Regions from separate parts of the Actinoallomurus acaciae genome, predicted to be linked through region 2. Evidence: riboswitches for the same ligand, from Rfam matches in the RefSeq annotation. Region 2 holds a riboswitch; each other region holds the start of a gene.

Region 1 (6,352 bases), on a different contig from region 2:
CCTTTCGCCGGCGATGGGCGGCCGTCCTGCCGCCGCTACCACGTGGCCTCGCGGTGCTCGGCGTTCCCGTTCCGGTGCGCGGCGTCACAGGACAGGCAGCGGACGCGCCGCGCAGGCGGGCTGACCGGCACGGTCATCAGCGCCATACCGCCGAGCACCTTCTGGGTGAGGGTGTGCTCCCGGACCTTCGCGTGGTCACCGCACACGGCGGCCCCGCAGCCCGTGCACACCGCGACCGCGGCGACCTGGAGACGGAACTCGGTCGCACAGTCCAGACAGTTCACGGTCATACCTCCCTGGATTCCTGGGACACCGGCAGCCGAACGGGAGTCAGACGTGGTCTCTGCATGAAAAAACGGCCTCCTACCCGATCAGGTAGGGACCGTTGGCGGTATGACCGCGGTTCGTCGGCGAGCCCCTCCGCCGCAATTGATCATAGTTTAACCTGCCATGTCGCCTCCGGCCCAGTGCTCGCCCCGGCGAGCCACCGGACGCGGCGGATGGCGGAGACCCGTGGCCGCAGGACGGCTTACGGCCACGGGCTGGATTCACAGACGATCACTGCTTACCCTGATGTCACGGCGGAGGGGCCCGCCGCCAACCGCGGAAAGACCCGCCAACGGTCCCTGAGACCAGCACGCGACGCTTTCCGCGGAGGGCCCGTCATGCAACCCTGCCAGTGCGCCGCCGAACTCGACGCCGCCGACACACCCCTGCCGACCCGGCTCCGGCACCTGTACGTCTGCGCCGGACTGTCGACGTACCAGATCGGCGAGATCGTCGGCATCGACCGGCAACGTGTCACGCGGATGCTTCGTCACGCCGGCGTGGCGGTACGGCCGCGCGGAGCCGTCCGCGAGCGCCCGCGACGCCGCGCACCCGACCCGCCGGATCTGCCCGCCATGCTGGAGAAGCTGTACGTACGCGGGCGCCTGACGAGCCGGCAGATCGCCCGGCTCGTCGGTGTGCCCGAGCGCCGCATCCGTGAGCGGCTGCGGCAGCTGGGGATACCGACGCGAACACGGGGGCGCTGCAACCGGGAGGACCGCACCGTCCTGGACGGCGAGCGCCTGACGCACCTGTACGTCTTCGACGAGATGTCCGCCGACCAGGTCGCTCGTGCCTTCGGCGTCTCCCGCAGCGTCGTCCTGCGCAACGCGCACGAGCTGGGCCTTCCGATCCGGGTCGCCGGTCCGCCGCGGGACGGGACGGCGGGCCGGCAGATCGAGCTGATCCACGCCCTCTACGACGACTCCCTGGTACGCCGCGCGCTGGAGCGCCACGGCATCCCCCAGGTGCCGGCCGGGGGCCCGATCTGGCAGCGGTTCCCCGCTCCCGTCCCGCTGAGTGAGGAACTGCTGCGCGATCTGTACGTCGTCTGCGGAGTCGGGTCACAGCACATCGAACTGCTGACCGGCCAGCCGTCGGAGACCGTACGGCGCATCATGTCCGACCGCGGCATCGCGTTGCGACCGCCGGGGGGCCGGTCGCCGTTCATGCGCCGATGGCTCGCCGCCGAAGCCGGCGCCGCCCGCCCCGCCGCCGATACCGCGCTCAGCGTTCCAGAAGCGTCTCGAGGCGCCCGCTCGGCAGTTGCAGTGCCGCGAGCACCGCGGACAGGTCGTCGCGCTCGGCCCCGGTGATCGCCTCACCGCGGGCGTGCAGGCCGGTGAGGAGGTCATCGAGGGATTCTTCCCAGCGCCCCTCGGCGGCAGCGTTGTTGATCCTCTCCAGCGCGTGCCGCGGCAGCCGGTCGGCGAACCGGCCCGGCAGCGCGCGCATCGCCGCGGCGATCCTTCGCTGCTCCTCACGCGTCCTGGCGGCATCCGGCGCGGGACCGCCGCGGCTCGTGGAGCCGCTGGTGATCCCCAAGAACGCCAGTGCCTCGTTCACCACACTCACTTCATCTCCCGGAAGGTCGCGGTCAGGCCGAGCGGGTCGGCCGCCTGTCGTGGGCCCGGAGGCCGCGGTTCGTTCAGGTCCGGCGCGTGAGGCACCCGGCGTTCCCGTCGGCCGTCATCGCCACAGGTCGTCCTCGCTCAGGCCGAGGTAGGCCCGGCCGTCGACGATGGTGGGGACCCGGCGCCAGCTCGTGGCCTCCCGGCCGACGGGCTCGTGGCGAAGCGCCCATGCCTGTTTGAGCGTGTCCTCGTTCAGTTCCCACGCGCTCTGGCGGAGCCGGGTCAGCAGCCGCCGCCCGAACCGCTCGGCACCGCGGGCACCGGTGAGCCGCTCGCCGTGCCGCAGGCACAGGCCATGGCCGCCCTCCAACGCCGCCTGTACGTGCCGGTCGTCGGCGCAGGCCCGGATGAGGGCGAGACAGCGGTCGGCGGCCGAGGCGGCGGACCGGCACACACGGCAGGTACGGTCACCGTCCAGGTTCGCGACCGCGCGCCGGTACCGGTCGGTGACGTCGTCGTGCGCTGGACGGCGCCTCCGGCGTTGGCCGGACAGCGGTCGCGCGGACGCCGCGACCTCTTCCACCTGTGCCTGGACGGCCGCGCGGCGGGCACGCGCCGCGCGGGACTCCTCACCCGCGCGCTGGACGAGGTCGTGCAGATGGCGCGGGCAAAGCCGAAGGTCGCGCTCGCCGGGTTCGTCCTCGGCGACCAGCCAGGTCAGGTAGGTGTTCTCCGCTCGGCCGATCTGCCGGCAGCAGGGGCACGAACCGGCGTTCAGATCGTCGGCGAGCCGTTGTGCGGGCGGCCGATCTGCCGGTTCATGATGGTCGGCGACCAGCGGGTACAACCGGGACCGGGGTACGGCATCGGGGTCGATGCCCGCGACGGTGGTGACGGCGTCCTGGTCCAGCTCCGCCCGTACGACGTCGGCGGCGACCGCGGCCTGGGCCGGGCTCAGCCTGGACAGCAGGGATCGCAGGTGCGGGTGGCACAGGCCATGCCGCTCTTTCAGCACTTCACCGACGTGAGGGTCCGCCAGCATGGCGATGAGCGTGTCGGCGGCGGCCCGCGAGCGGGCGTCCGCGCCGGCGCACAGCGGGCACGGCGACAGGGCGGGCGCCCTGCCCGTGGCGATGAGCCGCTCGACGCGATCGATGGCGGCGCGCAGGACGAACTCCCACGGCCGGCGAAGGACGGCGGGCTTGTCGAGCGCGACCAGCCGTCGGGTGTGAGCCGGGCAGAAGCCCGACGAGCTCCCGAGCGCGGTCAACGTCCCCGGATCGCTGTGATGCTCGATCTCGAACCAGCGCAGCCAGGTCTCGGCCGCGTCATCGCGCTCCCGGCACAGGGCACAGCCGTCCGCGCCCAGCAGGCGCCCGGCATCGATGGTGCTCTCGTTCCCAGAACCGCGTCGCTGGATCACCGACCGAACCATGGCTGCCGCCTCCGTACTCGAAGCAGGAGCCATCAGCGGCCTGTGCCGCGGTTTCGGTGAGCCCCATCACCGGTCGGATGGTTATCTGCCCAACCGCGGACGCGGCATGCACGGTCCGATGGAAGTGATCAGCAGTCCACGGCGTTCGCGGAGACCGCGTCTCCTGCCGGCCGCGGGTCACCGTCGCGATCCCCCGGCGTCGCGAGCCCGATCGAAGGCCGCGTTGATCTCCCGGTCGGCGGCGTCCCGTCCTTGCCAGCCACGTGTGTCGGAATCCTTGCCGGGCTCCAGTTCCTTGTAGATGTCGAAGAAATGACCGATCTCCGCGCACACGAAGGCCGGAACGTCGCCCAGGTCCCGCACGCCGGCGTACCGCGGGTCGTGCGCGGGGACGGTGAGGATCTTGGCGTCGGGTCCGTGTTCGTCGTGCATCCAGAACACCCCGACCGGACGCGCGGCGACGCTGCATCCGGGGAAGGTGGGTTCTTCCAGCAGCACCATGGCATCCAGTGGGTCGCCGTCTTCAGCGAGGGTCCCGGGGACGTAGCCGTAGTCGGTCGGATACTGCGTGGCCGTGAAGAGCATGCGGTCCAGGCGGATCCGGCCGAGCCGGTGATCCATCTCGTACTTGTTCCGCGAGCCTTTCGGGATCTCGATGACGACCTCGAGTTCCATGACGCCTCCTTGTCCGGTCCGGGCGACGAACCTCGCCGCTGCGGGCCGAGGCGGCGTCGCAGGCACGGGGCCGTTCACCTCAACCTTGCCGCACGTCGTCTCGCGCGGCCTCTTCGGCCGGCGACACGCAGTCGAGGATCTCATCACGCAGATCGCGCAGCCGCTCACCCGGCAGCCCCAGGACAAGGGAGGAACCATGGTGGGTGTCGGCCCATCGCCGCATTCGGCAGCCGCTGAGGGCCGCCTCGTGGAGGACGAACTGATGGCACAGCAGGACGGTGTCCAGTTCGCCGCGGAATCGAAGCAGCGGACCCATCAGCGGCAGCGCTGCCAGCTCGCCCCGCAGACGGTAGTAGCGGGCGAGCAGCCGCCCGCACTCGCGTGCCGAGGCGCCCGGATCCGGTCCGAGGCAGCCGGCGATGGCGCGCTCGGCGGCCGTCTGCAGGCGAACCCCGCGATGGGCGATCGCCAGCAGATCCGCCTGCGGGTGGCCGCCCGTACCCGGCGTATCCATGACCGCTCCTCCTTCGACAACGTCTTCGAGGAGAGGCCATCAGCGGAACCGCGATTTCGGCGAGCCTCATCGCCCACCGCTCCGTGAATCACCGGGCGGTATCACCACTCTACGTCTTCGGCCGCATGTCACTCTGGCACCTCGCCCAGGTCGCCGAATACACTGATCGCGGCGATGAGGCTCGCCATAACCGCGCCGGACGGACGCTGATGGCCTCTACCTCTTTTTCAGGGTGGAGGCCTGTCATGCACGACCAGAACGGTTTCGGCGCCGACTCCGACGTCACGCTGGTACGCCTGCGGTGCTCGGTGATCGTCTTCCGCGATGAGAGCGTCCTGCTGCTCCATCGCACCCGAAACGGTGGCGACTGGGTGCTGCCCGGAGGATGCCCTCGCCGCGGTGAGGGCATGGCCGCCTGCGCCCGTCGTGAGGTCCTCGAAGAGACCGGGCTGCGCGCCGAGGTCAACCGGGTCGCCTTCGCGCTGGAGACCATCGCCCCCGAGGGCGCCGAACGCACCCTCGAGATCGTCTTCTGGGCCGCCGAGGCGTCGACCTCGACGGTGGTGACCGAGACCGAACCCGGCCTGAAACCCGCCTTCGTCCCGCTGGACGCGCTTCCCGACCTCGACCTGCGGCCGCCGATCGCCGGCCACCTGCGGGGGCTACGAGCACGCCTCCCCTCGACCGCACCGTACCTGGGCAATCTGTGGCGGCCCCGCAACGAACCCGCCCCGCACATGTAGCGCTCCTTCCGGGCTCCCACACCCGGGCCAGAGGCCCGCGGACCTGCCGCCGACGACCGCGGACACGCCGCCAACGGTCCCGATCCGAATCGGGGTAGGAGGCCGCCATGCACCCGAACGCTCCCCGCCGTCATGGTCGCGGACGCGGCCGACGGCCGCGGCGGGCCATACCGGCCGTGGCGGGCGCGGTGGACCGGTGACGGGCGGACGAGCGCCGGACACGCACCGGACGAAGGCGCCGGGGGCGTCCGCCGCCCTGAAGTTCGTGCTCATGGTCGGCGTCATGAGCTTCTTCGCCGACTTCGCCTACGAAGGCTCCCGCAGCATCATCGGGCAGTACCTGAAACTGCTGGGTGCGGGGGCATTCGCGATCAGCGCCGTCACGGGGTTCGGCGAGCTCGCCGGCTACGGCCTCCGCCTGATCTCCGGCCGCCTCGCCGATCGGACCCAGCGCTATTGGCCGGTGACCATCAGTGGCTACGTGCTGCAGATGTCGGTGGTGCCGCTGCTGGCACTCGCCGGGAGCTGGCAGGTGGCCGCCCTGCTGATCGTTCTCGAACGGGTCGGAAAGGCGACCCGGAATCCGCCACGCGACGCGATGCTCTCGCACGCGGCCAAGGACCTGGGCTACGGCTGGGCGTTCGGCGTGCACGAGGCCCTCGACCAGTTCGGCGCGATGTTCGGCCCCCTGGCGGTCGCGCTGGTGCTGACCCTCGGCCGGCACGACTACACGATCGCGTTCGCCGCGCTGGCGATCCCGGCCGCGATCACGCTGTCGCTGGTCGTCGCGGCCCGCCTGTTCTATCCCCGGCCGCAGGATCTGGAGGCGGGCCCCGCTCAGGTCGGCACCGGTGGCCTGCCGCGCGTCTTCTGGATCTATCTGGCCGCCGGCGCGCTCGTGGCCGCCGGGTTCGCCGACTTCCCCCTGATCGCCTACCACTTCCAGCGGGCGGGGACGGTGTCGGCCGGCCTCACGCCGCTGTTCTACGCGGTGGCCATGGCCGTCAGCGGGGTCGGCTCGCTGATCCTCGGGCGCCGGTACGACCGTGTCGGGATCGGCATCCTGCTCCCGTTGACGATCGTC
Region 2 (9,927 bases):
GCCTCGACTGCGAGCGAGATCACGGGGTGGCGCGGCAGGGAGCCGTGCTGCCACTTGTGCACCGCGGAGATCGCAGCTGACACTGGTGGATATGGGGGAAGGGTCTGCCGTGGTCGTGGTCCACCCGCCGGGCCCACGCGGACGGCTCGTGACCGTCGAGGGGCGGACGGCCGGCTACGCCCTGGATCGCGTCGACCTGCTGTGGCTGATCTGGGACGAGGGACTCGACCCGGAAGAAGTGCGGCTGGACGATCCGGACTGGGTCGAATGGCGAGAGGCCGGGCCGGATGTGTGGGGTCGTGGCGGCTCCGGTACGTGATGGCCGACGGAACATACATCCTGGAGGGCCCATGAAGAGAACCCACCGTCCTGCCATGGCCTCCGACCATGCGGCGCGCCTCGTCGCGATTCTGAAGCGTGCCGTGGACCTTCAGCCTGAGGCCGATCGGATCGTACGGGCCTGCTCCGCGCCCGGTGACGTCCCTCGCTCCATGCTCTCGGACGCCCAGCGGGTCACCTCCGTCTACGCCCGGCTCGGCGAGGAACTCGAGCCGCTCCGTAGTGATCCGGCCGTATCGGGGCTCGCCGTCCCCGCGCAGCAGTGCGTCGACCATCATCTCCTCCTGGTCGACGGGGCCGCGAACATGGCCCTGCCACCGCCGCCGTACCACCGCCGCACCGACCCGCGCGCTGCGGCCGAAGGCCTGGGCGAACCGGGACGACGCCTCCGCGAACTCCTGCAAGACGCGCGTCGGCTCGCCGGCGAATGAGGGCTCAGCCGCGCGGCACGACGAAATCGAGCAGCACCCCTGAGCGCGGGCGCAGCGACGCCCAGCCGTCCGGAACGGCGAGCATCGCGATCGCGCAGGTGGGGAACCTGGTCTGCGCCCGGGCCAATGCGTCACCGACCGCATCACCGGCCAGATACAGCGTCAGCGCCTGCACCATCGGCGCATGGCCGACGAGCAGCAACCTGGTGACCCGGTCGGGCACCTCTGCGATGGCATCCATCACGCGTTCGACGTCCGCGTCGTAGAGCCGGTCGTCATAGGTGACCAGGGGTGCGGGCTGCAAGGCGCCGGCCGTCAGCCGCCACGTCTCCCGCGCCCGGCGTGCCGTGGAGCACAGGACGTGATCCGGTATCGCCCCGTTGTCGCGGAGCCAGACCCCCGCCCGCGGCGCGTCCCGTCGGCCGCGGTCGGCCAGGGGGCGCTGGTGATCGGCGACGTCCGGCCAGGCGGACTTGGCGTGGCGGAGGATGGCCAGCGTCCGGACGGAATCGGCGACCACCTCAGCCTCGCGGGCCGCAGGTCCGATGATCCGCCGGCATGGCGGTGCCGACGGGGTCCTCCGCCTGCGGGACGTACCCGAGGATCTCGTCCCGCAGATTTCGCAGCCACTCGGCCTGCAGCCCCAGACCAGAACGCAGGTCGGCCGGTTCCCTGTGGCAGCCGATGGCCGCCTCGTGCAGGAAGAACTGATGGCACAGCAGCAACGTGTCCATCTCCCCGCGGAACCGCAGTAGCGGACCGGAGAGCGGTAGTGAGGCCAGTTCGCCGCGCAGCCGGTAGTAGCGGGCGAGAAGACGCCCGCACTCACGCGCGGAAGCGTCGGTCTCCGGGCCACCGCAACCCGCGATGGCCCGTTCGGCCGCCGACTGCAGCCGGACTCCCTCATGCGCGATCGCCAGCAGGTCGATGACCAGATCGCCGTAGCGCTGTGGCTCCACGCGACGACGTACGCGGTCGCGGTCCTCCGCGACTCGGATGCCCATGACCGTCCCCTCCTCCGGCACAGCCGTCCAGGAGAGGCCATCAGCGAGATCGCGTTTTCGGCGAGCCTCATCGCCCATCGCTCCACGAGCGACATACACCAGTTTACGCCCATTTGTTGCTCCGTCCTGGCGCTCAGGCGACAGCGGCGAATAAACTGAAGACAGGCGATGAGGCTCGCCCTGACCGCGCGAATATGACGCTGATGGCCTCTACTCCCAAACCTGTGGAGGCCGTTATGCGCGCAGATCACGATGCCACGCTCGTCAGGTTGCGCTGCTCTGCGATCGTCTTCCGGGGCGACGAGGTCCTGCTGCTCCACCGCGCCCGAGACGGTGGCGACTGGGTCCTCCCCGGAGGATGTCCCCGACCCGGCGAGGGGCTGGCCGCCTGCGCCCGGCGCGAGGTGCTGGAAGAGACGGGGATTCGCGCAGAGATCGACCGCGTCGCCTTCGCGCTGGAGGCGATCGACCCCGACGGCGCCGACCGCACCATTGAGATCGTCCTGTTGGCCGCCGACGTGCCCGCGGCAGCGGCGGTCGAGGCGACCGAAGCGGGACTCGAGCCCGGCTTCGTCCGCCTCGACGCCCTGCCCGAGCTGAACCTGCGGCCACCGATCGCCGGTCATCTGCGCGGCCTGCGGACACGCCTGCCCTTGACCGCGGCGTACCTGGGCAACCTGTGGCGGCCCCCGCGACGGCGCCATCGTCGAACAGCGGCGACCAGGAGGCTTCCGGCCGTGCCGGTCGGAACGTATTCGCCATATCGATCGGGACGAACATCGCAGTAGGCTGCGATGGCAGCACGGCGGAGGGGCCCGCCGTCGACCGCGGACACGCCGCCAACGGTCCCTACCCGATCCGGGTGGGAGGCCCCCATGCGTCCAAAGATCCCTGACTCCGCGCAACGGCCCGAAACGATCAGACTCGAGCACGCCGTGGGCTCCGTGGTGGGTCGCGTCCGCCCGAACAACGAGGACTCCGGGTACGCCGGCGCGCGACTGCTGGCCGTGGCCGACGGGATGGGCGGACATGTCGGTGGCGAGATCGCCAGCTCGACCGCGATCTCCAATCTCATCGCCGCCGACACCGAGGTTCCGGTCACCGCGCTCACCCGTACGCTGGGCGAAGCCGTACGCAGAGCGAACGAGGCGATCGCCCGGCGCATCGCCGAGGACGTGGCGCTGACCGGCATGGGCACGACGCTCACCGCGATGCTGTGGTCCGGCGCCCGCATGGCGCTCGCCCACATCGGAGACTGCCGCGCCTACCGGCTCCGCGACGGCCATCTCGAACCCCTTACCGAAGACCACACCCTTGAGGCGCTCCTTGCCGCCGAGCTCGGCCGCCCCGTCCGGCACGGCAACCGCCTGACACGCGTCCTCGACGGGAACATCGACCGGCGCCCGGACCTGAGCCTGCATCAGGCCATGCCGGGCGACCGCTACCTGCTGTGCTCCGACGGCCTCACCGGCCCGGTCGCTCCCGCCACGGTGTACGCGCTGCTGGCGACCGCGGAGAGTCCCGGTCACGCCGTCGCCCGGCTCATCGAGCAGGCCGACCAGGCCGGCGGACCCGACAACATCACCGTCGTCGTCGCCGATGCCATCGGCGGCGACGACACCGCCCGGCCGCCCCTGCCGTCCGCGCCGACCCTCGTCGGTGCGGCGCGGACGACCATCTGCCGAGGAAGGACGGAGTGATGCCGACAGTGCGTGAATCGCGGACCGGAAGACGTGTCAAGGTCCTACGGCACGGGCCCGCTCGGCCCTCATGCCATCACCGGCACATCGATCACCCTGGAAGCGACGAGGAGGTTGATCATGCAGGTCATCATGGGCCCCCGGAATGTGGTCGTCGGATTCGACGGGTCTCTCAACTCCACCGTGGCGCTGCGGCGGGCCGGTGCCGAAGCACGCGAGCGCCATGCCCGGCTCGAGGTCGTCCGCGTCATTCCCCGCGAAGACGGCCTGTGGCGGACTCTGACCGCGTGGCTGCGGCTGCGCGGCGAGGTGCAGCGGCTCGTGCCCCGCGCGCAACGCGTGACCACCCGTCTGCGGATCGCTCGCGGTGACACCGGCACGCAGCTCAGCCGCCTGGCCGAACGGGCGGATCTGCTCGTGGTCGGCGCCGGCCGAGAATCTCGGAACGGCGCTCCGCTCGCCGGTGCGACCGTGTCGGCTGTGCTGTGCTCCCCACCGTGCCGCGTGATCGTCTGTGAGGACGACACGGACGCCGAGGTCTGACCGCGTCGAGCCTGTTCAACACTGATGGGAGCCGAGAAAGGCTACGACCGGAACAGCGCCGCGCCGTCTCACGTACGCGCCGTCGTGTCCCTCGGGCGCAGGGGGTGGTCAGCCGGCCGGGATTCGTGCGCTGAGTGTGGTGCCGCCGCTCGCCGGGCTGGTGAAACGGATGGTGCCGCCGAGGGCCTCGACACGGTCGCGAAGGCCGATGAGCCCGGATCCGCGAGCCGGGTCGGCTCCGCCGACGCCGTCGTCGCGTACCGTCAGCCGTATCTCACCGTCGACCTCGGCGACCTCGACCCATACGCAGGAGGCCTGTGCGTGCTTGGCGGCGTTCGTCAGCGCCTCGGACACGACGTAGTACGCGGCCACCTCGGTGGGTTCGGGCAGCTTGCCGTCGATCCGCAGCTGGAGCTCGACCGGGATGGGGGAACGCCGGGCGAGCGTGGCGAGGGCCGGTCTCAGACCGCGCTTGGACAGGATCGGCGGATGGATGCCCCGCGATATCTCCCGCAGCTCTTCCACGACCTCGGTCACCTCGGTCGCCAGCCGGGACAGCTGTTCCCTGAGGTGCCCCTGGTCGGGCGGCACGTCGCTCTCGGCCATGCGCAGCTTGAGGCCGAGGGACACCAGGCGCTGCTGGGTTCCGTCGTGCAGGTCGCGTTCGATGCGGCGGCGGACGGCGTCGCCGGAGGTCACGATCCGGGCCCGTGAGGCCATCAGTTCGCCGCGGTTGCGCTCCAAGGAGACGGCCATGGTGTTGAAGGAGTGCTGGAGGTCGCCGATCTCGGCGTTACCGGTCTCGGGCATCCGTACGCTGAAGTCTCCGTCTGCGACCTTGACCGCCATGAGCGACGTACGGCGAACCGGCCGGACGACGCAACGCGTCAGGTAACCGCTGAACCCCGTGATCAATACGATCGAGGTCGCGATGCCGCCCAGGGCCACCAGGACGGCCCGGCTGGCGGCCTGGTCCGAACGGGCATCACGTTCGGCCGCGAGACCGTGTTCGAACCGGATGAAGTGGTCGAACTGCTCGCGGATCCCATCGACACGCCGTTTCCCCTCCCCCGTCGACGCCGTCCCGCTCATCTCGGTGATCGCGCCCTGCCTGGTGGCCTGCACCGCCGGTTCGGAGTACTCCCGGAGGTAGGACCGGCTGTCTCGGACGATCTTCGCCGCGCGTTCGGCCTGTTCGGGGTGGCGCTCGGCCGCGAGGCTGTCCAGCTGCGCGGCGTGCGTGTCGAAGCCGGCCCGCGCCGCCGTCCAGGGCTCGAGGTACGCCTCGTCCCGGGTGATCAGGAATCCGCGCTGGCCCGTCTCCAGGTCGATGACGAGCCTCTCCAGATCATGAGCGGCCGCGAGCACCCTCTCGGAGTTCCTGGCGATCATCGCCGTATCGCGCATGACGGTGATCGCCCCGGCGAGGAAGCCGAAGACACCGCCGATGAGCAACGCCAGCAGGGCACTCGCCAGCGCCACACGGGGGGTGAGCCCTCCCCGTATGCGCAACCTGCGCCTCAGGCCCCTTACCCTCATCGTGATCCCCTGACCGGCGCGCCTGCCGGTCATAATGGAAAATCCTTATATATATCACTCTACGTGCACGAAAGTGTGCGGCTCCCGGGATCGAGGCCCCGTACCGTACGACGCTCAGCACACGATCGCGACCGGGCAGGGTGCGTAGTGGGTCATGTACTGGCTCACCGATCCCAGTGGTCCGCGCATGTCGCCGAGCCCACGGCGCCCGACGACGAGCAGTGTCGCGGCCTCCGCCTCCGCCATGAGCGCTCGGCGAGGCGGTGCCGTGACGAAAGAGGTCCGCACCGGCACCTGGGGGTACGCCGCGCGCCGGGCGGCCACCGTCTCCTCGAACCGGGCGGACGCCCGTCTGTTCAGCTCCTCCAGGTCGGGAACGGCGGCGGCTTCGGCGCCCCCGAGGTCGAGCGAGCCGCAGACGGCATGCACGCCGACACCGCGCAGCGCCGCCTCCTCAAGGGCGAACGCCAGCGCCGCGCCGCTGGCCGCCGAGCCGTCCACGCCGACGGTGACCGGGCCGTCCTCGACCATGGACGTCTCGCGGACCACGACGAGCGGGCAGTGCGCGTGTGCCGCCAGCTGTGCCGCCACCGAGCCGACGAGCAGGCCGTCGAAGCCCTCATTACCGCGGTGCCCGACCACGAGCATCCCCGCCTGGCGCGAGAGCCCCAGCAGGGTTTCGGCGACCGGGCCGCGCACCGCGTTCGCCCTGGCGGTGAGGCCGGGCGCCATGCCTCGCGCGATGCTCGCGCCGCGCTCGGCCGTGTACTCGCTCATGAGACGGAACGTCTCCAGGATCTCCGGGGAAGGGGGCATCGCGGCCACCGGCCAATGCCATACGTGGCAGGCCGTGAGCGGCATTCCGCGCAGCGACGCCTCGCGGGCCGCCCAGCGGAGCGCGTACCTGCTCTCGTCCGAGCCGTCGTAGCCGACGAGCATCTCGACCCCGGGCATCGCGATCTCCTTCCGCCTCCCCCACATGCTTCGCGAACGAGAGCGCCCGCGGCAGGGGCGAAGGTCCCCCGGAGGCGCCGCTCACCGGCAGTGCCCCGCGGGCGATGCGACGCGCCCGCGGGCCTCACCCGGGCGGCGCGGGTTCCCGGTCGCCGCCACCCGCCAGGTACGGACGCAGCGTGTCGACCAGGCGGAAGAGGTCCAGCGGCATCGGGAAGATCAGAGTCGAGTTCCGCTCGGAGGCCACCTCCGCCATCGTGGACAGCACGCGTAGCTGCATGGCCGCCGGGTGTTCCTCCAGGACGACCGCGGCGCGCCCCAGAGTCTCGGCGGCCTCGAACTCGCCGTGGGCATGGATGACCTTGGCACGCCGGTCGCGTTCGGCCTCGGCCTGCCGGGCCATCGCCCGCCGCATCGTCTCCGGCAGCTCGACATGCTTGACCTCCACGAGCGTGACCTTCACCCCCCACGGGCTGGTGACGTCGTCGATGATCCGTTGGAGTCGCTGGTTGATCTCGTCCCGTTTGACCAGCAGTTCGTCGAGGTCGACCTGGCCGAGAATGGACCGCAGTGTGGTCTGGGCGATCTCCGACGTCGCCGTGATGTGGTTCTCCACGGCGACGACGGACCGGTTCGGGTCGACGACGTTGAAGTAGGCCACCGCGTTGACCCGTACGGTGACGTTGTCCTTCGTGATCACGTCCTGCGGTGGAATGGCCATGGTCACGGTGCGCAGCGAGACCCGGACCATGCGGTCGACGATCGGGATGATGAAGAACAGCCCCGGCCCCTTGGCGCCGATGATCCGCCCCAGGCGGAAGATCACCCCGCGTTCGTACTCCTTGACGATCCGCACGGCCGTCATGAGGACCAGCAGGACGACGACGACGGCGATCACGATTCCAGTCAGAGAATCGTTCATGGTCTCTCCTTCGGTAGTTCCTCCTCGGCCGGTTCGACGATCAGGGTGAGGTCCTCGACGGACACGACCCGTACGCGCCGGCCTTCGCTGAGGTCGTGGTGCGGGGCGCGTGCGTTCCACCAGGCCCCCTCGACGAACACCTGGCCGCTGTGGCCGGCGGCGTGGCGGACCACGCCTTCGGCGCCGATGAGGAACTCCCGCCCGGTCGCCGGTGTGGACCGGCGAGCCCGCCACGCGAGCCGGCCGGCCAGCAGCGCCCCGCCGCCGACGACGATCACCGTCGGCCAGAGCACCGCCGGGCTCACTCTGATCGAGCCTTCGAACAGGAACACACCCGACAGCAGCAGCGCGATCGCACCACCGGCGGCGAACACGCCGATCCCGGGTGTGAAGATCTCCGCGACGAACAGCGCGGCGGCGAGCCCGAGCAGGGCCAGACCCGCGACGTTGACCGGCAGCACGCTGAGCGAGAACAGGCCGAGGACCAGCAGCGCCGCGCCGATGACGCCGCCGAGGCCCATTCCGGGGCTGGCGAGCTCGTAGATGACGGCGAGCGTGCCGATCGACAGGAACAGGTAGGCCAGGTTCGGGTCGGCGAGTATCTGGAGGAACCTCCGCATGAGTCCCATGTCGTGCTCGACCAGCCGGGCCCCGGCCGTGTGCAGGATGACCACCTGGCCCCCGCCGACGGTCACCCGCCGGCCGTCGAGCTCGCGCAACAGCGCGCCGCGGTCCGGCGCGATCAGGTCGATCGCGTGGAGCCGCAGGGCCTCCTCGGCGGTGGCGGCGCGGCCCCTGCGCACGGTGTCCTCGGCGAAGGCGACGTTGCGGCCCCGCTGCGCGGCGATGCTGCGGATGTGGGCGACGGAGTCCTCCACGATCTTGCCTTCGGCCTGCTTCCCGTTCTGGATCGCCACCGGCGTCGCGGCGCCGATGGTGGTGCCCGGCGCCATCGCGGCCACGTTGGCGGCGAAGGTGATGAACGTCCCGGCCGAGGCCGCCCGGGAACCGGTGGGCGCCACGTAGACGACGACCGGCACACGGGCGCGCAGAAAGGAGGTGACGATCTCTCGGGTCGAGGTGAGCAGCCCGCCGGGGGTATCCAGCTCGACCAGGAACGCCCGATGGTTCTCGCGTTCCGCCCGCCGCACACCGTCCTTGAGGTGATCCGCGACGACAGGGGTGATCGCCCCCTCGACCCGGGTCGTCAAGATCGTGTCCGGCCGCGCGCCCGCCGCGGCCGGAAGGAGCGCGCTCCAGGCCACGGCCACCAGCCACACCACGACCGGCAGCCAGACCTGCGGCAGGAGTGTCCAGCGCGCAGCCATCGGGTCCCCCTCCCCGAACCACGGCTCGTATCTCCACTGTTCGTCGCGGGAAGGGCGATGACAAGCACACACAGATCACTTACCGTAGATGATCGGATACACTGTGTCACGATCATCTCGAGCATCGGGCGCCGCCGAAGGAGTCGGTCATCGGCAATCCGGAGACGAACAAGGCCACGCCGCCGCGGCGCCCCGGCCGCCGAGCGCCGGCGGGCGGCGCGTCGTCCCGATGACGGCGGGCGGGCATTCGGTGATCCTCGTCGCCGCGCTGGCCTCGATGGGCGTCCTCGCCGTACTCGCCCCGATCCTGGAGCGCTTCCTCGGGCGTAACGCCGGCTACGCGCTGTCCGCCGGTTTCGTCGGAGTGGCCGTCGTCCTCGGCTGGACGGCGCCGACGGCGCTGGCTGGCGGAGCCGTCACCGCGTCCTGGCCCTGGATACCCGACCTCGGCGTGTCCTTCACCCTGCGGCTGGACGGGCTGACGGCCCTGTTCTGCCTTCTCGTCCTCGGCGTCGGCGCGTTGATCATGGCGTACTGCCCGCGTTATCTGCCCGCGGGCGGCCCCCACGGCCTGGTCTACTTCCTGCTCACCCTGTTCGGCGGCGCGATGCTCGGCCTGGTGCTGTCCGGGGACCTGGTGCTGATGTTCGTGTTCTGGGAGCTGACCAGCATCATCTCCTTCTTCCTGATCGGTGCGCCCGGCGCCAGGTCGGTACGGGCGGCGGTGCGGGCCCTGCTGGTCACCGGGGCGGGAGGACTGGCGTTCCTGGTCGCGATCGTGCTGCTCGCGACCGTCACGGGGACCACTGACCTGACCGCGATCCTGGCCGCGCCGGGGCGCGTGCTGGGATCGCCCGTCGCGCCGGTCGTGGCGGCGCTGATCATCGTCGCGGCGTTCACCAAGTCGGCGCAGATACCGTTCCATTTCTGGCTGCCCGGGGCCATGGTGGCGATCACTCCGGTGAGCGCCTACCTGCACGCGGCCACGATGGTCAAGGCCGGTATCTACCTGCTGCTCCGTTTCTCCACGCTGTACGCGGGACGCCCCGGGTGGTCGCTCACGCTCACCGGCGTCGGCCTGCTCACGGCCGTGCTCGGCGCGGCGACGGCGTTGCGCGAGCACGATCTGAAGGCGCTGCTGGCCCATTCCACCGTCAGCCAGCTCGG
Region 3 (14,743 bases), on a different contig from region 2:
GATCGGCTGAGCGGCGCGGAGCGGGAGGAGGCACTCGCCTTCGCGGCCGAGCACACGAGCCGGGCCGTCGGGCGGGACATCGCCGTCCGGCCGGTCTGCGCACGAGCCGGCACCGGCGATCCCGGGTTCGCGGCCTTCGCGAGGGACTTCACGGACTACCTCTCCGGTGGTCGCGCCGGCGACCTGGAGGAGTCGGTGGCCCGGCAGGCGCAGCGCCTCATCGATCGGCTGACCGACGAGGTCAGTCTGCAACGGCGTGTTCTCGACATGCGCGGCGGCGAGGCGGCACGTCGGCTGGAGACGTTCCGGGAACGGCTGGACGTCGTCGCCGCGCGGCGGCGGGACGCGGTCGACCTGGTCGAGGCGGAGAGCCGGCGGCTGCTGGCCGCACTGAACGATCAGGCCGACAAGGCGGCGCGCGGGCTGACGTCGCGGATAACGAACCGGATCGCCACCGCCGTCGGCGAGCTGTCCAAACCCGATGAGGTCGAGCGCGAGGGACGCGACCACGTCGTCGACCTGACCCGCACCGCCGTGGAGACGTGGCGGGACCAGCGGCGGCGGAGCCTGGAGGAGGGCCTGTCCGACCTGGACGCCCGGCTCGTCGCCATGCTGGACCGTGAGCTCGCCGTGGTCCGCGATGACGCGGCCGAACTCCTCGATCTCGACCTCGCGGTGCCCGCGGAGGAGGGACGGCTGATCGAAGATCCCCGCTTCTTCTACGTCTTCACCGACAACGCGGGGCAGACCGAACTGCTGGCGGGCGCGATCCGCCGCCACCTGCCCGGCGAACTCGGCCGCCGGCGGGCACGCGAGCACCTCCTGCGCGAGACGGCCGAACTGGTGCCCAAGCAGGTCGGCCGCGCCCGGGCGGACCTGCAATACCGATTGGCGGAGGCCACCCGCGCACTCGTTCGCGCGATCGATCACCGCTATGCCACCACGGTCGATCGCCTGGTGTCAGCGCTGGGCGCCGCCACCGCGGCGACCGAGGACACACAGGCGCGGACCCGACGGCGGGAGCTGGACGAGAGGGCGGCCGTCCTGAGCGACCTGGGGTCGCGCCTGACCTCCGCGGCGGCCCCGAAGGTCACCGCTCATTCCAGGGAGCCGGTGAGGCGCTCGTAGGAGTGATGGGCCCGTGCCAGGAGGGTCTCGGCGCTCCGGCGCCCTTCGCACCCGGTGACCTGGCAGTGGTGTCCCGCGCGGAGACGCCGCAGCACCGCGGCCAGGGCGAGCTCGTCGGCGTGCCAGTCGGCCAGCTGGGGCAGATCGGTGAGAGAGGCGAAGTTCTCGTCGCCGGCCGGCACGCACACCACCTCCTCGCGCGGCCGCCCGTCCACGACCGCGTGGAGGAGGGCGACCGGCCGGGCGCGAACGGCCTGCCGGGGCAACGCCGGTTCCTCCATCAGCAGCACGACGTCAACGGGCATGCCGTCCTCGGCCAGGCTGTCCGTCACACAGCCGTTCCCGATCGGGTAACCCCCAGGCGACCCGTACGCGCCGGGCCCGTCGTCGGGGGCGAACGGCGATCCGGCCGTCGCCTCCACCGCGACCGTTATCTCCACCATGGTGACCTCCCGCAACAGCCGTTCGGGTACCAGGTCAGGAGCCATCAGCACGATGATCCGTCACCGTGCGGTCGCGGCGAGCCCCATCGCCCACAGACACCCTCCATTCTGCCCCGCCGCCGTCCCGACGAGGCGATCCGACCCCCGTGCCATCGGTCGCGGCGGGGTGTCTTCTTCCGCGGATGTGGCTACGTCTACTCTGGGAGGCGTCGTACGGCGGAGGGGCTCGCCGTCATCCGCGGCGATCGCCGCCAACGGTCCCTACCTTCAACGGTAGGAGGACCATGCCCGCCCGACTGCTGAACCCGCGCCAGGCCACCGGGCCGTCCGCGCCGCCGCGGGCGTGTGGCCCGCGCCGGTCCCGGTCATGCTCGTACGAGGCCGCTCACCGAAAGGCCGATCGTGTCGATTGACATCACCATGCTGCGCGCCATCGAGATCCTCGACTCCCGCGCACGCCCGACGCTCTCCGTCACCGTGGAGCTCGCCGGGGGAGCCGTCGCTCGCGCCGGCGTGCCGTCGGGAGCCTCCACGGGTTCCGGCGAGGCCGTCGAACTGAGGGACGGCGATCCGGCCCGGTACGGCGGCCAGGGGGTGCGTACGGCCGTCGGCCACGTCAACGGCGAGATCGCCGGCGCGGTGTGCGGCCGGAGCTTCGCCGACCAGGCCGCCCTCGACCAGGCGCTGATCGACCTGGACGGCACGCCGAACAAGTCCCGGCTCGGTGCCAACGCCCTCATCGGTGTGTCGATGGCCGTCGCCCGGGCCGCCGCCGCCCAGCGGGACGTCCCGCTGTGGCGGTACCTCGGCCCCGACGGCGTCTCTCCTCTGCTGCCCGTGCCGCACTTCAACGTCCTCAACGGCGGCGCGCACGCGACCAACCCGCTCGACTTCCAGGAGTTCATGATCGCCCCGCTCGGGGCACCCGACCTGGCCGAGGCCGTACGTGCCGGCGCCGAGGTCTACGCCGCGCTGCGCCGGCGGCTGAGCGAGGGCGGGCACAGCACCGGGCTCGGCGACGAGGGCGGCTTCGCGCCGGACCTGACCCGGCCCGAGGAGGCCCTGACCCTGCTCGTCGCGGCGATCGAGGACGCCGGGTACACGCCCGGCCGGGACGGCGTCGCCATCGCCCTGGACCCGGCCGCGAGCGAGTTCCGGCAGCCGGGCGGCACCTACCACGTGGGCGGCGAGAAGCTGACCAGCGACGACCTGATCGCCCGCTACCGGCGGATCGTCGAGGACTTCCCCGTGTGGAGCATCGAGGACGGCCTGGGCGAGGACGACCACGACGGATGGGTCCGGCTCACCGAACAGCTGGGCGAGCGGGTGCAACTGGTCGGCGACGACAACTTCGTCACCAACCCCACCGTCATCGCCCACGCCATCGAGGACGGCATCGCCAACGCGTCCCTGATCAAGCTCAACCAGATCGGCACCGTCACCGAGACCCTGCACGCCATGGCCGTCTGCCGCCAGGCCGGCTACGGCGCGATGGTCTCCCACCGCTCCGGGGAGACCGAGGACTCCTTCATCGCCGACCTGGCCGTCGGCTCCGGCTGCGGACAGATCAAGACCGGCGCGCCGGCCCGCGGCGAACGCGCCGCCAAGTACAACCGGCTGCTGGAGATCGCGGCCCACCATCCTGAGCTGCCTTTCGGCCTGCGGCCCTGACCCCTGTTCCGCCGTCCGCCGGCCCTGCTCCGGCGCGGGCTCGCCTGCTACGTCCCTTTGGAGCCGAGTCCAGCGCCCGGCCCCCGGTGCGCCGACCCGGGTACGACCCGGGGCGGCGGCCCGACGCACAATGGTGGTAGGCGATGAGGCTCGCCTTCGCCCGCACATCCGGTGCTGATGGCCTCTACGACACCGTGGGGAGCACAGGATGCATGCGTTCACGATGCGCGATGCGCGGATGGTGCGGGGTGCCCGGGTGATCCTCGACGGTGTGACGCTCACGTTCGTGCCCGGGGCCAAGATCGGTGTGGTGGGGCCGAACGGCATGGGCAAGTCCACGCTGTTGCGGGTCATGGCCGGACTCGATCGGCCTGCGGAGGGTGAGGCGTCTCCGGGCCCGGGCATCAGTGTGGGCATCCTGGAGCAGGAGCCGCGTCTGGACGAGACCGCGACCGTCCTGGGCAACGTCGAGGAGGGGGTCGCCGGAGTCCGCTCGACCCTGCGCCGCTATGAGGAGGTCACCGCTCGTCTCGATGAGGCCGGTGGCGACCGGATAGAGCCGCTGCTGGACGAACTCGGTGCTCTGCAGGACGCCCTCGACCACGCCGGTGCCTGGGACCTGGGCTCTCGTCTGGATCAGGCGATGGACGCGTTGCGCTGCCCGCCCCCGGACACTCCGGTACGGGAGTTGTCCGGTGGTGAGCGGCGCCGCGTCGCGTTGTGCGGGGTTCTGCTGTCGCAGCCGGACCTGTTGCTGCTCGATGAGCCGACCAATCACCTCGATGCCGAGTCGGTGGCGTGGCTGGAACATCATCTGGCCGCCTACGGCGGCACGGTCGTCGCCGTCACGCACGACCGGTACTTCCTCGACAACGTCGCCCAGTGGATTCTGGAGATCGACCGGGGTCACGCCTACCCGTACGAGGGCAATTACTCCACCTACCTGGAGGCCAAGGCGGCCCGGTTGAAGGTCGAGGGTCTCAAGGACGCCAAGCGGCGCAAACGCCTGGCCGAGGAGCTGGCCTGGGTCCGTTCCGGTCCCCGGGGCCGCCAGGGCAGGTCCAGGGCGCGGCTGCGACGGTACGAGGAACGGGCCGCCGAGGTCGCCGAGCGGCGTGGGCTCGACTTCGCGGAGATCCAGATCCCGCCGGGCCCGCGGCTGGGCGGCGTGGTGCTGGAGGCCGAGCACCTTCACAAGGCCTACGGCGACCGGTTGCTGTTCGAGGATCTGTCGCTGTCGCTGCCACGCGGCGGCATCGTCGGGATCGTGGGCCCCAACGGGGTCGGCAAGACCACGCTCATGCGCATGATCGTCGGCGTCGAACAGCCCGACTCGGGCGTACTGCGGGTCGGCGAGACCGTGAAGATCTCCTATGTCGACCAGAACCGCGCCGGCCTCCAGGGCGACAGGACGGTGTGGGAGATGATCTCCGGCGGCCGCGACCACCTCCGGCTCGGGGACGTCGAGATGCCCTCACGCGCGTACGTCGCCGGCTTCGGCTTCAAGGGAACAGACCAGCAAAAGCCCGTCGGCGTGCTGTCCGGCGGCGAGCGCAACCGGCTCAACCTCGCCCTGACCCTCGAACAGGGCGGCAACCTGCTCCTGCTGGACGAGCCGACCAACGACCTCGACGTGGAGACCCTCTCATCTCTGGAGGCCGCGTTGCTCGGCTTCCCCGGCAGCGCCGTGATCACCGCCCACGACCGCTGGTTCCTCGACCGCATCGCCACCCACATCCTCGCCTGGGAGGGCAACGCCACCTGGTTCTGGTTCGAGGGCAACTTCGCCGACTACGAACGGAACAAGCTCGAACGACTCGGCCCCGAGGCCGCTCGCCCGCACCGCCTCACCCACCGGCGCCTCGCCCGCGGCTGACCCGTCGTAGCGCGTCCGGGTCTGGGCGGTTAGAAAACGGGGAGTTTCGGCGGATGCCAGTTGTCGGTGCCGGTCGCCCAGAGCGGATGGCCGTCCCTGGCATAGATCACCAGGTTCTTGTCGGACTGGAGGACCAGCCTCGCCCCGGGATGACCGTACGTTCCGGACGCCCAGACCGGGTTGTCGTCGCGGTCGTAGACCACCAGGTTGCCGTCGCGCTGGAACGCGGTGTGGCCTCCGGGGGCGCGCGTACGGGTGCTCCACATCGGGCCGCGCTCGCCGACGAGCGAGAGGATGCCCGCCTGGTCCATGGAGAGGGCGAGGCTGTGCGTCTTCACCTCGCCCGGATACCGGTCTTCGTATCCTCCGAAGGAGAAGTAGTGCGGGGCCAGTACCACGACGGCCCCCGGTCCGGACCCGTCCGGCTTCTCCGGCCCGACGAGTTCCGGGCCGGGACCGGTGTACAGGTGCTTGAGGTCGTCGGAGGAGGACACGGACTCGACGTTCGTCGACGACCGCCCGTCGCCGGACGCCGACGCGGTCCGGCTCGCCGGGTCGCGATGCGATCCGGTCCCGGTCAACAGGACCGCACCGGCCACCAGGGCCACACCGCCGACCGCCGCGGCCGCGAGGACCGGCCGCCTCGTCATCGGCCGAACGGGCGACGGCTCACGGCCCGCCGTGCCGCCGCCGGGCGTCTCGTCTCTCTCCTCCGCGAGGGAGTCGGTGTCCGGCGCCAGGTCGTCGGCCGTACCGCGGTGCTGTTCAGCAGACACGATCGTTTCTCCTTCCATCGTCCATTTCGGATCGCGGGGCGAGCGCTCGGCGAAGGGCCACCGGCGGCGGTCCTCGGGGGCGCCCGGCGAGGTCGTGGCAGGCGGGAGTTCACCCACGGTCATCAGTCGCCTTCGGCCCTGAGACCGCACATTGAAAGGTGGCCACTCTCTTGCATACGCAACCCGCCGCACCCCGGTTCACCGGACGACTCGCGACCGGTCGTCGTGCCTGGTCACCTGGACCTCACCAGCTGTCGGGAAGGTGCCTTCTTGGCGGCTCGACCGAGGTCACCTACGGTTTCGTGGTAACGATCAGTGACCGCGATGGGAGTCGGCCGTGAATCACTTCGTCATCACCGGCGCGCGCGTCTTCGACGGTGAGGGCCTGCTCGGGGTCGTCGACGTCGAAGTCGCGGACGGCAGGATCGTGAGCGTCGCGGGCGGACGTCCCGGGGGAGCCGAGCTGATCGATGGCACCGGTGCCACGTTGCTGCCCGGCCTGGTCGACGCTCACACGCACACCGACGCGGAGTCGCTCCGGCAGGCCCTGACGTTCGGGATCACGACCGAGCTCGACATGCTCTCGATCCCGGAGCGGATGATCCCGCTGCGCCGCCGGGTCGCCGAGTCGAGTGACCTCGCCGACGTACGCTCCCCATCCATCGGGCTCACCCCTGCGGATGGGCACCCGCATCAGCTCCGGAAGGGGGAGGGGGACCCACCGTGGCCGACGGCCACGCGCGTGGACGAGATCCCGGCGTTCGTCGAGGCCAGGATCGCCGAGGGCGCCGCCTACCTCAAGGTGCTGGTGGAGGAGGGCCACGTGTTCGGCTCGTCCCTGCCCGGCCTCGCACCCGAGCTGGTCACGGCGGCCGTTCGTGAGGGCCACGCCCGCGACACGATGGTCCTGGCGCACGCGATGACCGTCGAGGCGGCCGATCAGGTCGTCGACGCCGGGGTCGACGGACTCACTCATCTCTTCTTCGATCGGCCTCACACCGACGAGCTGATCGAGAAGATCGCCGCTGCCGGCATCTTCGTGATCCCCACGCTGTCGGTGATCGCGTCGATCACCGGCGAGCCCGCCGGCGACGAACTCGCCAAGGATCCGCGGGTTCCCCCGAAGCTGACGCCGGCGTGGCTCGACAACCTGTCCGGCGCGATGGCGACCAGCCCACACGAGAACTTCGGCTATGCGCTTGAGACGCTCGCGGCGCTGCGGCGAGCCGGCGTCGACATTCTCGCGGGTACGGATGCCGCACACCTCGGCGCGCCGGGAATGGCCCACGGCGCCAGCCTCCACGGCGAACTCCGGCTCCTGGTGAGGGGAGGCCTCACGCCGATGGAGGCACTGCGGGCGGCGACCTCCGTTCCGGCGCGTCGGTTCGGCCTTGATGACCGTGGCCGGATCAGGCCCGGGCTCCGAGCCGACCTCACGCTGGTCGCCGGCGACCCGACCGTCACCATCGGCGACACCCTCTCCGTTCAGCGCGTGTGGCGCGGAGGGACACCGGCGTCCCTGGCGCCCGCCCCGATCTGAGGCGCCGGGCCGGTTCGAGCAGGCCGCGCCGACCGTGCAGGTGACCTCGCCCTCGACCGGCCTGGCATTGTCCGGCCGTACGGCGAGTGGAGATGACGCACCGCCGCTAGCGGAGCTCGTACGTTCCGTCCAGCCGGGCGCGGCCGATGGCGTGGCCCGCGATGGCGCTGATCACCTCATCGAGGGCGAAGCCGGCGGGCAGCCCGGGGGCCCGGTCGAGGGCGAAGAGCTGGAAGACATAGGCGTGGGGTCCGTGTGATCGGATCGGCATGGGGCCGGCCCAGCCGCGGTGGCCGAGCGCGCCTTTCCCGTGCCGGATGCCCGGGATCGGGCTGGGGTCGGCGAGGGCGTTCTCCGGGATGCCGTTCAGCGAAGGGCCGATGCCCAGCGTGAGCGCGTGGGTGGCCGGCTTCCTGCGGGGGACGTCGGGATCTTGCACGATGAGCACGAGCTCAACGGTGCCGGCCGGCGGCCGCGTCCAGTCGAGCGCGGGGGAGATGTTCGCGCCGAACAGCCTGCCGCGGTGCTTTTCCGGTATGGGCGCCCCGTGGTCGAAGGCGGGGCTGGTCAGGGTGAAGTTCTCCGGGGCCTGCAGGTCGGGGCGGGCCCAGACGAGGGTGTGGTGGCCGGCGCGCCGGTTGCGCAGTGCGACGCCGAGGGGATTCGCGGGCATGACCTCAACTCCTTCTCACGGTGAATCCGGCCCTGGGCTACGGCCGGCGGGCGGCGCGGTCGAGAAAGCCGATGACCTCGGCGCTGGTGGCGGTCTCGCCGAGCCTGGGGAAGACGCGCTCGGGGCTGTGCCGGTGGGAATCGGGGTCGGGGTCGGCCATCGCGTCCGTGGCGAGGACGACGTGACGCCGGAGCCGGTGGAGACGCCGGCGAGTACGGTCTGGGTGACGCCGAGGTCGCGCGGCAGGGTGTCGAGGCCGGTGTCGTGGAAGGCGCTGCGGCGCCGTTTCGTGATCAGATGGTCGCCCGGCTGCGGCTCAAGCTCGTCGATGATGTCCGCCCGACCCGCGGGCGTGGCCGCCTCGGTTTCGGCCGGCGGCTCGCTGCCGCGCATGAGGGAGACGACCACGCCGAGAACCGCGGAGACGGCGAACGACCGGTACGTCGTGCGAAGAGCTCCGCGATCACCGCCGGGGCCGACCGGGTCCCGTACGTGACCGCGACGAGAATCGCGCTCAGGCCGGTCGCGAAGATGTCGTAGCCCCACCGGTCGATCCGCGTCCCGTTGTCTCGCGGCCGGAAGTACGCCCACGTGACACCTACCGGCACGTTCCCGCATTCGCGCATCACTTCTCCGGCTCGCCACGTGAGCGCAGAACCCGCGCCCATTGCTTAGGTATACGAAAGAAACTGGTTAGGTATACTAAGCACCCATGCACAAGCATGCAACCGGTCGGCGGCCCGCGGAGACCGAGGAGCCCGACCTCGGTGGGCAGTTGCGCTCCGCCGTCGGGCGCCTCTACCGGCGCTTTCGCAGCGAGCGCCCCGAAGGCGGCCTCGGAGACGCGGCCCTGGCCGTGCTCACCCGCCTCCACAAGCACGGGCCGCAGACCCTCACCGAACTCAGCGAGCACGACCGGGTCTCTCCCGCCTCCATGAGCCAGATCGTGAACCGCCTGACCTCGGCCGGCTACGCCGTACGCACCCGCGACCCGGATGACCGCCGCAAAGTACTCTTCACCGCCACCGCGGAAGGCGACGAACTCGCCGGCGCGGCCCGGGCGCAGCGCAACGCGTGGCTCGACGAACGGCTACGCGCCCTCAGTGCCGAGGACCGCGCGGTGATCGCCCGCGCCGCGGCACTGCTCAGCGGCATCGCCGACTCCTGACGGCCGTCACGGCGCCGGTGCGCGCGCACCGGCGCGCGATCGGGCGGTCCGGGTCAGTAGTTCGGGTTGTTGGTGGTGGGGATCTGGATGCTGATCGGGAAGTTGCCTCCGGACAGGAAGAGCAGGGTCCCCAGCCGAATGATCTCGTCGAAGGCCCAGTAGAACTCCAGCAGAGCCGGAGGAGCGTCCGTGATCTTGAGCAGACCTTCCTTGACGGCGACGAAGATCGGCCAGAGCGTCGCGAAGGCCGGGTCCCACACCGGTTCGCGCGGGATCCTCAGCCAGTCGGCGATCCGGTCGCCGAGCATGTAGCGGGTGAGCGCGCCGAGGATGTGCGTGGTGAGGATGCCGCCGTCGATGGTGACGCCGAGGTTGAGCAGGATGTCGGCCAGCTTGATGCCCTCGGGGGTGGGGGCCAGGATGGGGTCGAGGACCTGCGCGGCCTGGGAGTCGGCCTCGTCCCACGAGTTGGGGATGTACTCGTCCAGGATGCCGAGCATGTGCGCGGTCAACTGCCAGGAGTGCAGGTACGCCGCGGACTCGTCGTCGGAGATCGGCACCTTCCACTTGGTCAGCTGCCTCATCACCGATGTGGGCAGGCTGTGCCAGGTGACCATCATGTCCGCCTGGCTGATCGGGATCTCCTCGTCGGCGACCTTGGTCCAGTACGACGACTGGGGCAGCAGGTGGCGCACACCCGCGTGGGCCAGCCGCGTCTTGATGCAGGTGACGATCATCTCGCCGTCGGGCATGAAGGCGTTCCTGGTGCCGATGTCGTAGCCGAGTTTGGCGGTCTTGGTGATGCGGTCCTTCATGTCCGCGCCGCCCTTGGAGTAATAGACCGCACGCGCCTCGTGGGGAATGGCCGTGCTCATCATCCCGCTGACGAAGCCGTAGCAGACGCCGAGGTAGGTGCCCCGTTTCTGGTTGAACGTGAATGCGGTGGCGAGTTTCGACTGGTCGGCCCAGGACGGCAGCCGGCGGGCCTCCTCGATGAACTGCCTCAGGTCGTCCGGCAGCCCGGCCGGTAATGCCTGGCCGTTCTTGGTCCAGGTCTTCAGCAGCTTGTTGACGTTGGGGACCTCGCCGTCGTCGATCAGCGAGGCGACCAGCGGGTCGGCCTCCTCGTCCCACACCCATCGCGGGTCGGCGCCCTGCCCGGCGCCCACGACCGATCCCTTGGGCGACCACGTCCACAGGGGCCTGGCCCGCGCGGGCGTCGCGACGCTCAGTGCCCCGAGCGCGCCGAGCACCCCGCCTGCCATGAGCATGTGGCGTCTGCTGGGTTGTTCCATGCCGGTCCCTCCTCGGGAGGCCGAGAGCGACTACTGATACGCTGAAACAGAGAACGTATCTCCATATCATTGCTTACTTTCATGAGAGCACACGAGGGCATTCGTCACAAGACCCGCCGTGACGGATGCGGATGACTCGGGCAGAATCGGTGGTCTCGGGAGGAGATCGTGGAACCTGTGCTGTCCTTCCTCATGACGTCCCCGGACTCGGATTCAGATTCGGATTCGGGCTCGTTGCTGGAAAGCGTGTACGTCGAGGCCGTCGAAGGTGCCGACGATGTGGACGAGACCCGTTCGCGCGTGCTCGATGCGGCCTATGCGCAGTTCTGCCGGATGGGCATCCAGCGGTCCACGATGGAGGACGTGGCCCGGCAGGCCGGGGTCTCGCGGATCACGGTCTACCGGCGGTTCGCCACGAAGGACGCCCTGGTGGAGCAGGTGGTGCGGCGGGAGTTCCGCCGGTACTTCGATCAGTTCCTGATCGACATCGAACGGGCCGAGACCGCCGCTGACCGGGTGGTGCTGGGTTTCGTCGGCTCGCTGCGCACCATCCGGCACAACCCGCTGATCGGCGGCCTGATCGCCACGGAACCGGACCTGCTCCTGCCCTCCCTGACCGGCGACGGGGGGCGGACCCTCGCCACCGTACGGCGGTTCGTCGCCGGCCAGCTCCGCCGCGAGCAGCGCGCGGGCAACGTGTCGAGCGACCTGGACACCGAGTTCGTGGCCGAGATGATGGTCCGGATCTCCGGCTCGCTCCTGGCGATCCCCAGCCACATCATCGACCTCGACGACGACGAGCAACTGGCCGCACTGGCCCGGCGATTTCTCGTCCCCATGCTGGAACCGGGGGTGCCCCGGCTCGACAGCCCCTAGATCGTCTCGCTCGCAGCGCGTACGCCGAGGCTTACCGAATGTCATCGGGGCCCTTGGCAACATGTGCCACTGGCCACCTTTCTACACGGACAGTTACGTTTCATCGCAAGGTCTTTTGATGCGGCCGGAACCCCCTTTCCGGCCGTGGAAGGGTGCGACGGCGATGCAGCGATCCGCACAGGCCATGGCGATCTCCCTCATCAGCGGCGCGATTCTCGCGGTGCCCCTCGCCGCGAATGCCGCCCCCGGACCGATCTCCGAAAGACAGGCGGCGACCACCGCCGACCAACTGCGCGTCGAGCGCTTCTGGACGCCGGAACGGATGCGGCAGGCGACCCCGCTCGACACCATTTCCAAGAGTGCCGGGTCACTGCGGGCGGCGGTACGGCGAGGGCTCTCCCAGATCACTCCCGCCTCGGCCGTGAACCCCGGCGGCGCCTGGAGCGGCGGCGGGAAGGTCACCCACACCGTCGGCCGGGTGTTCTTCACCTACCAGGGGAGCGCCGCGTCCTGCTCGGGCGACGCGGTGACCAGCGCCAACAAGAGCACGGTCATCACCGCCGGGCACTGCGTGAAGCTCGACGGCAAATGGCACAAGAACTGGGTGTTCGTACCGGGATACCACGATGGCAAGGCGCCGTACGGCAAGTGGACGGCCACGCGGACCCTGACCACGCCGCAGTGGAAGGCCGACGAAGACCTCGACTACGACGTGGGCGCCGCCGTCGTGAACCGGCTCAAGGGCAGGAGGCTGACCGATGTCGTCGGCGGCCAGGGCATCGCGTTCAACCAGAAGCGCGGCCAGCAGATGTACGACTTCGGCTATCCGGCCGAGACCCTCTATGACGGCACAAAGCTGATCTACTGCAGCGGCACCACGATCGATGACCCTCTGACGTCGAAGGATCAGGGCCTGCTCTGCGACATGACCGGAGGTTCCAGCGGCGGCCCGTGGTTCCTCAAGTTCAACGAGTCCACCGGCACCGGTATTCAGAACTCCGTCAACTCTTTCAAATACAACGTCCTGCCGACGCACATGTTCGGCCCGTACTTCGGCGACGATGCCAAGAATCTCTACAACACGGCCAGCCATTCCTGACCGGCGATCCACTCGTAGGAGCGCAGGACATGTCGCGTGAACGCCCCTGTCGTACGGTCCGGCGCCTCCCGGCGGCGCTGGTCGCGGTGTCGCTGCCGGTGGTCATCGAATTCGGCACGGTTGCCGCGACCGGCCCGCCCCCGGCGCTCGCCGACCAGTCGCCCGCCTACACCGCCGGGCTCATCGGTACGCGGCGGACCACGGCCGCGGTGTCGCCCGCCGAGGCGGACGGCGCGTCTTACGTGCCGGGCGGCAATGTGCTGCGACTGCCGGACGGCCGGTGGCGTTACCTGCCCGAGGGCGGTCAGCCGGTGACGGTCCCGGCCGGTGACCAGGGCGCGGAGGCCCAGATCGCGGAGTCCCGCGCCTGGCTGGCGGCCGGGACGATACCCGGGCGCACGCCGGAGGAGAGGTCGGCCGCCGAGCGGGCACTCCTGTCGATGCGCCTGCTGACCCGGCCGGGCGGCGCGGTCGCGGCCGCGTGGTACGGCGCGTGGGAGTACTCCTGGCCTCGTGATTCGAGCTTCGTCGCGGCGGCGCTGGCTCGTACGGGCCACCTCGCGGAGGCGCATGAGATCCTCGGCTACAACGCGCGAACCCAGCGGCCGGACGGCACCTGGGACGCCAGGACCAAGCTTGACGGCTCGGGCCCGCCGGACGCCCGGCCGTGGCAACTCGACGCCGACGGCTGGGTCCCCTGGGCGGTGTGGCAGTGGTATCGGGCGGCGCCCCGCCGGGAGCGCGGCCCGCAGCTCGAGGCGCTCTATCCCATGGTCCGGAAGGCCGCCGCGTACGCCGCGGCCTCCTTGGACGACCGCGGGTTGCCGCCGGCCGGTCCGGACTACTGGGAGGTCGCCACCACCACGCCGAACATCGGGACGGCCGCCCCGCTGCTGGCCGGACTGCACGCCTCGGCCGATCTGGCCCGGCACAACGGCCACCCCGAGGACGCGCGTACGTGGGACCGGGCGGCCCGTCGCCTGGCGGCGGGCATCGAGAGGTACTTCGCGCCGCTCGGCTATCCCCGTACCGTCGACGGGGCGCACGGCCGGGACTCCGCGGTCACGTTCATGGCTCCGCCCTTCAACCACGCCCCGGCCCACCTCGCGGCCGCGATCGACGACACGTACAAGGCACTGCTCCAGCCCAACGGAGGCGTGGTCCCGGGCGACGACCCCGACCATCAGTGGCCGACGGCGTGGGGCCCGGAGACCGCGTTCTTCGCCCTCGCCTGGTCATCGACGGGCGAGCGGAAGAAGGCCGGGCGGGTCGTCGGCTGGCTGCTCGACCACCGCGACACGCTGGGGGAGTTCCCGGAGAAGATCGACATGACCGGCGCGCCGGCGTCCGTCGTGCCTCTCGTCTGGACCGGCGCGATCACCGTACTGGCCCTCTCGCAATTGGACGGCGACCGGATGCCCGTGCCTCCGGCGTGAGTTCGCCAACCTCCAGGGAAACCCACGACGCGCCGGGCTCCGGATTAAGCGACCTGTCAAGTTTTAGGTCAATGCCGCGGGCCCGTTTCTCGTGCGGCACAGGTTCCGGAATGGTCCGCTTCGTTTTATGGTGACGGACACGATCTTTACCGCCCCCGCAGGGATCCTTCCACCCGGAGAAAGGTGGGCCCCCATGAGTCGTGCGCAGAACGAAGGGCCGAGCCGGCGCCGTGTCCTCGGCGGAGCGGCCGGACTGGCCGCCGGAGCGGCGGCCGTCGCGGCCGGGCTGCCGTCTCCCGCGTCCGCCGCTTCCGCGCAGACCGTGTCCGGCCTCGCCCGCCGGCGCAAGCAGGCGGCGCGCGTGAGGATCACCCGCGACGACTGGGGTATCGCGCACGTCTCGGGCAGGACCGACGCCGATGCGGTGTTCGGGATGATCTACGCCCAGGCCGAGGACGACTTCAACCGGATCGAGAACAACTACCTGACCAGTCTCGGCCGCCTCGCCGAGGCCGAGGGGGAGAGCGCGATCTGGCAGGACCTGCGCCAGCGGCTGTTCATCGATCCCGGGGTGCTGAAACGGGACTACGCGAGGAGCCCGGCCTGGCTGCGCACGCTGATGCAGGCCTGGGCGGACGGGCTGAACCACTTCCTCGCGACGCACCCCGAGGTGCGTCCGCGCGTGATCGAGCGGTTCGAGCCGTGGATGGCGCTGAGCTTCTCCGAGGGCAGCATCGGCGGAGACATCGAGCGGGTGGCGCT

The links. A riboswitch is a leader RNA that binds a small molecule or an ion and turns the genes downstream of it on or off. The one in region 2 is predicted to bind fluoride.
Region 1: linked by a shared signal. The riboswitch ahead of ACFFNX_RS06910 (hypothetical protein) and the one ahead of ACFFNX_RS04965 (NUDIX domain-containing protein) in region 2 are both predicted to bind fluoride.
Region 3: linked by a shared signal. The riboswitch ahead of ettA (energy-dependent translational throttle protein EttA) and the one ahead of ACFFNX_RS04965 (NUDIX domain-containing protein) in region 2 are both predicted to bind fluoride.

The regions. Positions count from the first base shown of each region.
Region 1 is NZ_JBHLZP010000032.1:455-6,806, reverse strand. It holds gene ACFFNX_RS06925 (DUF2180 family protein) at 36-284, opposite strand; gene ACFFNX_RS06920 (hypothetical protein) at 666-1,643, shown strand; gene ACFFNX_RS06915 (hypothetical protein) at 1,555-1,902, opposite strand; gene ACFFNX_RS06910 (hypothetical protein) at 2,017-3,324, opposite strand; fluoride riboswitch at 3,353-3,416, opposite strand; gene ACFFNX_RS06905 (inorganic diphosphatase) at 3,514-4,011, opposite strand; gene ACFFNX_RS06900 (hypothetical protein) at 4,091-4,525, opposite strand; fluoride riboswitch at 4,549-4,608, opposite strand; fluoride riboswitch at 4,687-4,751, shown strand; gene ACFFNX_RS06895 (NUDIX domain-containing protein) at 4,771-5,268, shown strand; gene ACFFNX_RS06890 (MFS transporter) at 5,465-6,352, shown strand, end outside.
Region 2 is NZ_JBHLZP010000020.1:23,958-33,884, forward strand. It holds gene ACFFNX_RS04945 (histidine phosphatase family protein) at 92-319, shown strand; gene ACFFNX_RS04950 (hypothetical protein) at 375-770, shown strand; gene ACFFNX_RS04955 (SixA phosphatase family protein) at 775-1,290, opposite strand; gene ACFFNX_RS04960 (hypothetical protein) at 1,292-1,774, opposite strand; fluoride riboswitch at 1,799-1,858, opposite strand; fluoride riboswitch at 1,930-1,994, shown strand; gene ACFFNX_RS04965 (NUDIX domain-containing protein) at 2,011-2,562, shown strand; gene ACFFNX_RS04970 (PP2C family protein-serine/threonine phosphatase) at 2,650-3,474, shown strand; gene ACFFNX_RS04975 (universal stress protein) at 3,595-4,017, shown strand; gene ACFFNX_RS04980 (CHASE3 domain-containing protein) at 4,126-5,499, opposite strand; gene ACFFNX_RS04985 (universal stress protein) at 5,671-6,510, opposite strand; gene ACFFNX_RS04990 (slipin family protein) at 6,635-7,432, opposite strand; gene ACFFNX_RS04995 (NfeD family protein) at 7,429-8,760, opposite strand; partial or broken gene ACFFNX_RS05000 (proton-conducting transporter transmembrane domain-containing protein) at 8,990-9,927, shown strand, end outside.
Region 3 is NZ_JBHLZP010000032.1:7,418-22,160, forward strand. It holds gene ACFFNX_RS06930 (dynamin family protein) at 1-1,128, shown strand, start outside; gene ACFFNX_RS06935 (inorganic diphosphatase) at 1,098-1,616, opposite strand; fluoride riboswitch at 1,600-1,671, opposite strand; gene eno (phosphopyruvate hydratase) at 1,974-3,242, shown strand; fluoride riboswitch at 3,373-3,436, shown strand; gene ettA (energy-dependent translational throttle protein EttA) at 3,451-5,118, shown strand; gene ACFFNX_RS06950 (hypothetical protein) at 5,148-5,894, opposite strand; gene ACFFNX_RS06955 (amidohydrolase family protein) at 6,232-7,434, shown strand; gene ACFFNX_RS06960 (YbhB/YbcL family Raf kinase inhibitor-like protein) at 7,541-8,107, opposite strand; gene ACFFNX_RS06965 (hypothetical protein) at 8,145-8,267, opposite strand; partial or broken gene ACFFNX_RS06970 (hypothetical protein) at 8,345-8,440, opposite strand; gene ACFFNX_RS06975 (hypothetical protein) at 8,405-8,647, shown strand; gene ACFFNX_RS06980 (MarR family winged helix-turn-helix transcriptional regulator) at 8,820-9,275, shown strand; gene ACFFNX_RS06985 (oxygenase MpaB family protein) at 9,329-10,570, opposite strand; gene ACFFNX_RS06990 (TetR/AcrR family transcriptional regulator) at 10,739-11,446, shown strand; gene ACFFNX_RS06995 (trypsin-like serine peptidase) at 11,610-12,545, shown strand; gene ACFFNX_RS07000 (glycoside hydrolase family 15 protein) at 12,575-13,981, shown strand; gene ACFFNX_RS07005 (penicillin acylase family protein) at 14,175-14,743, shown strand, end outside.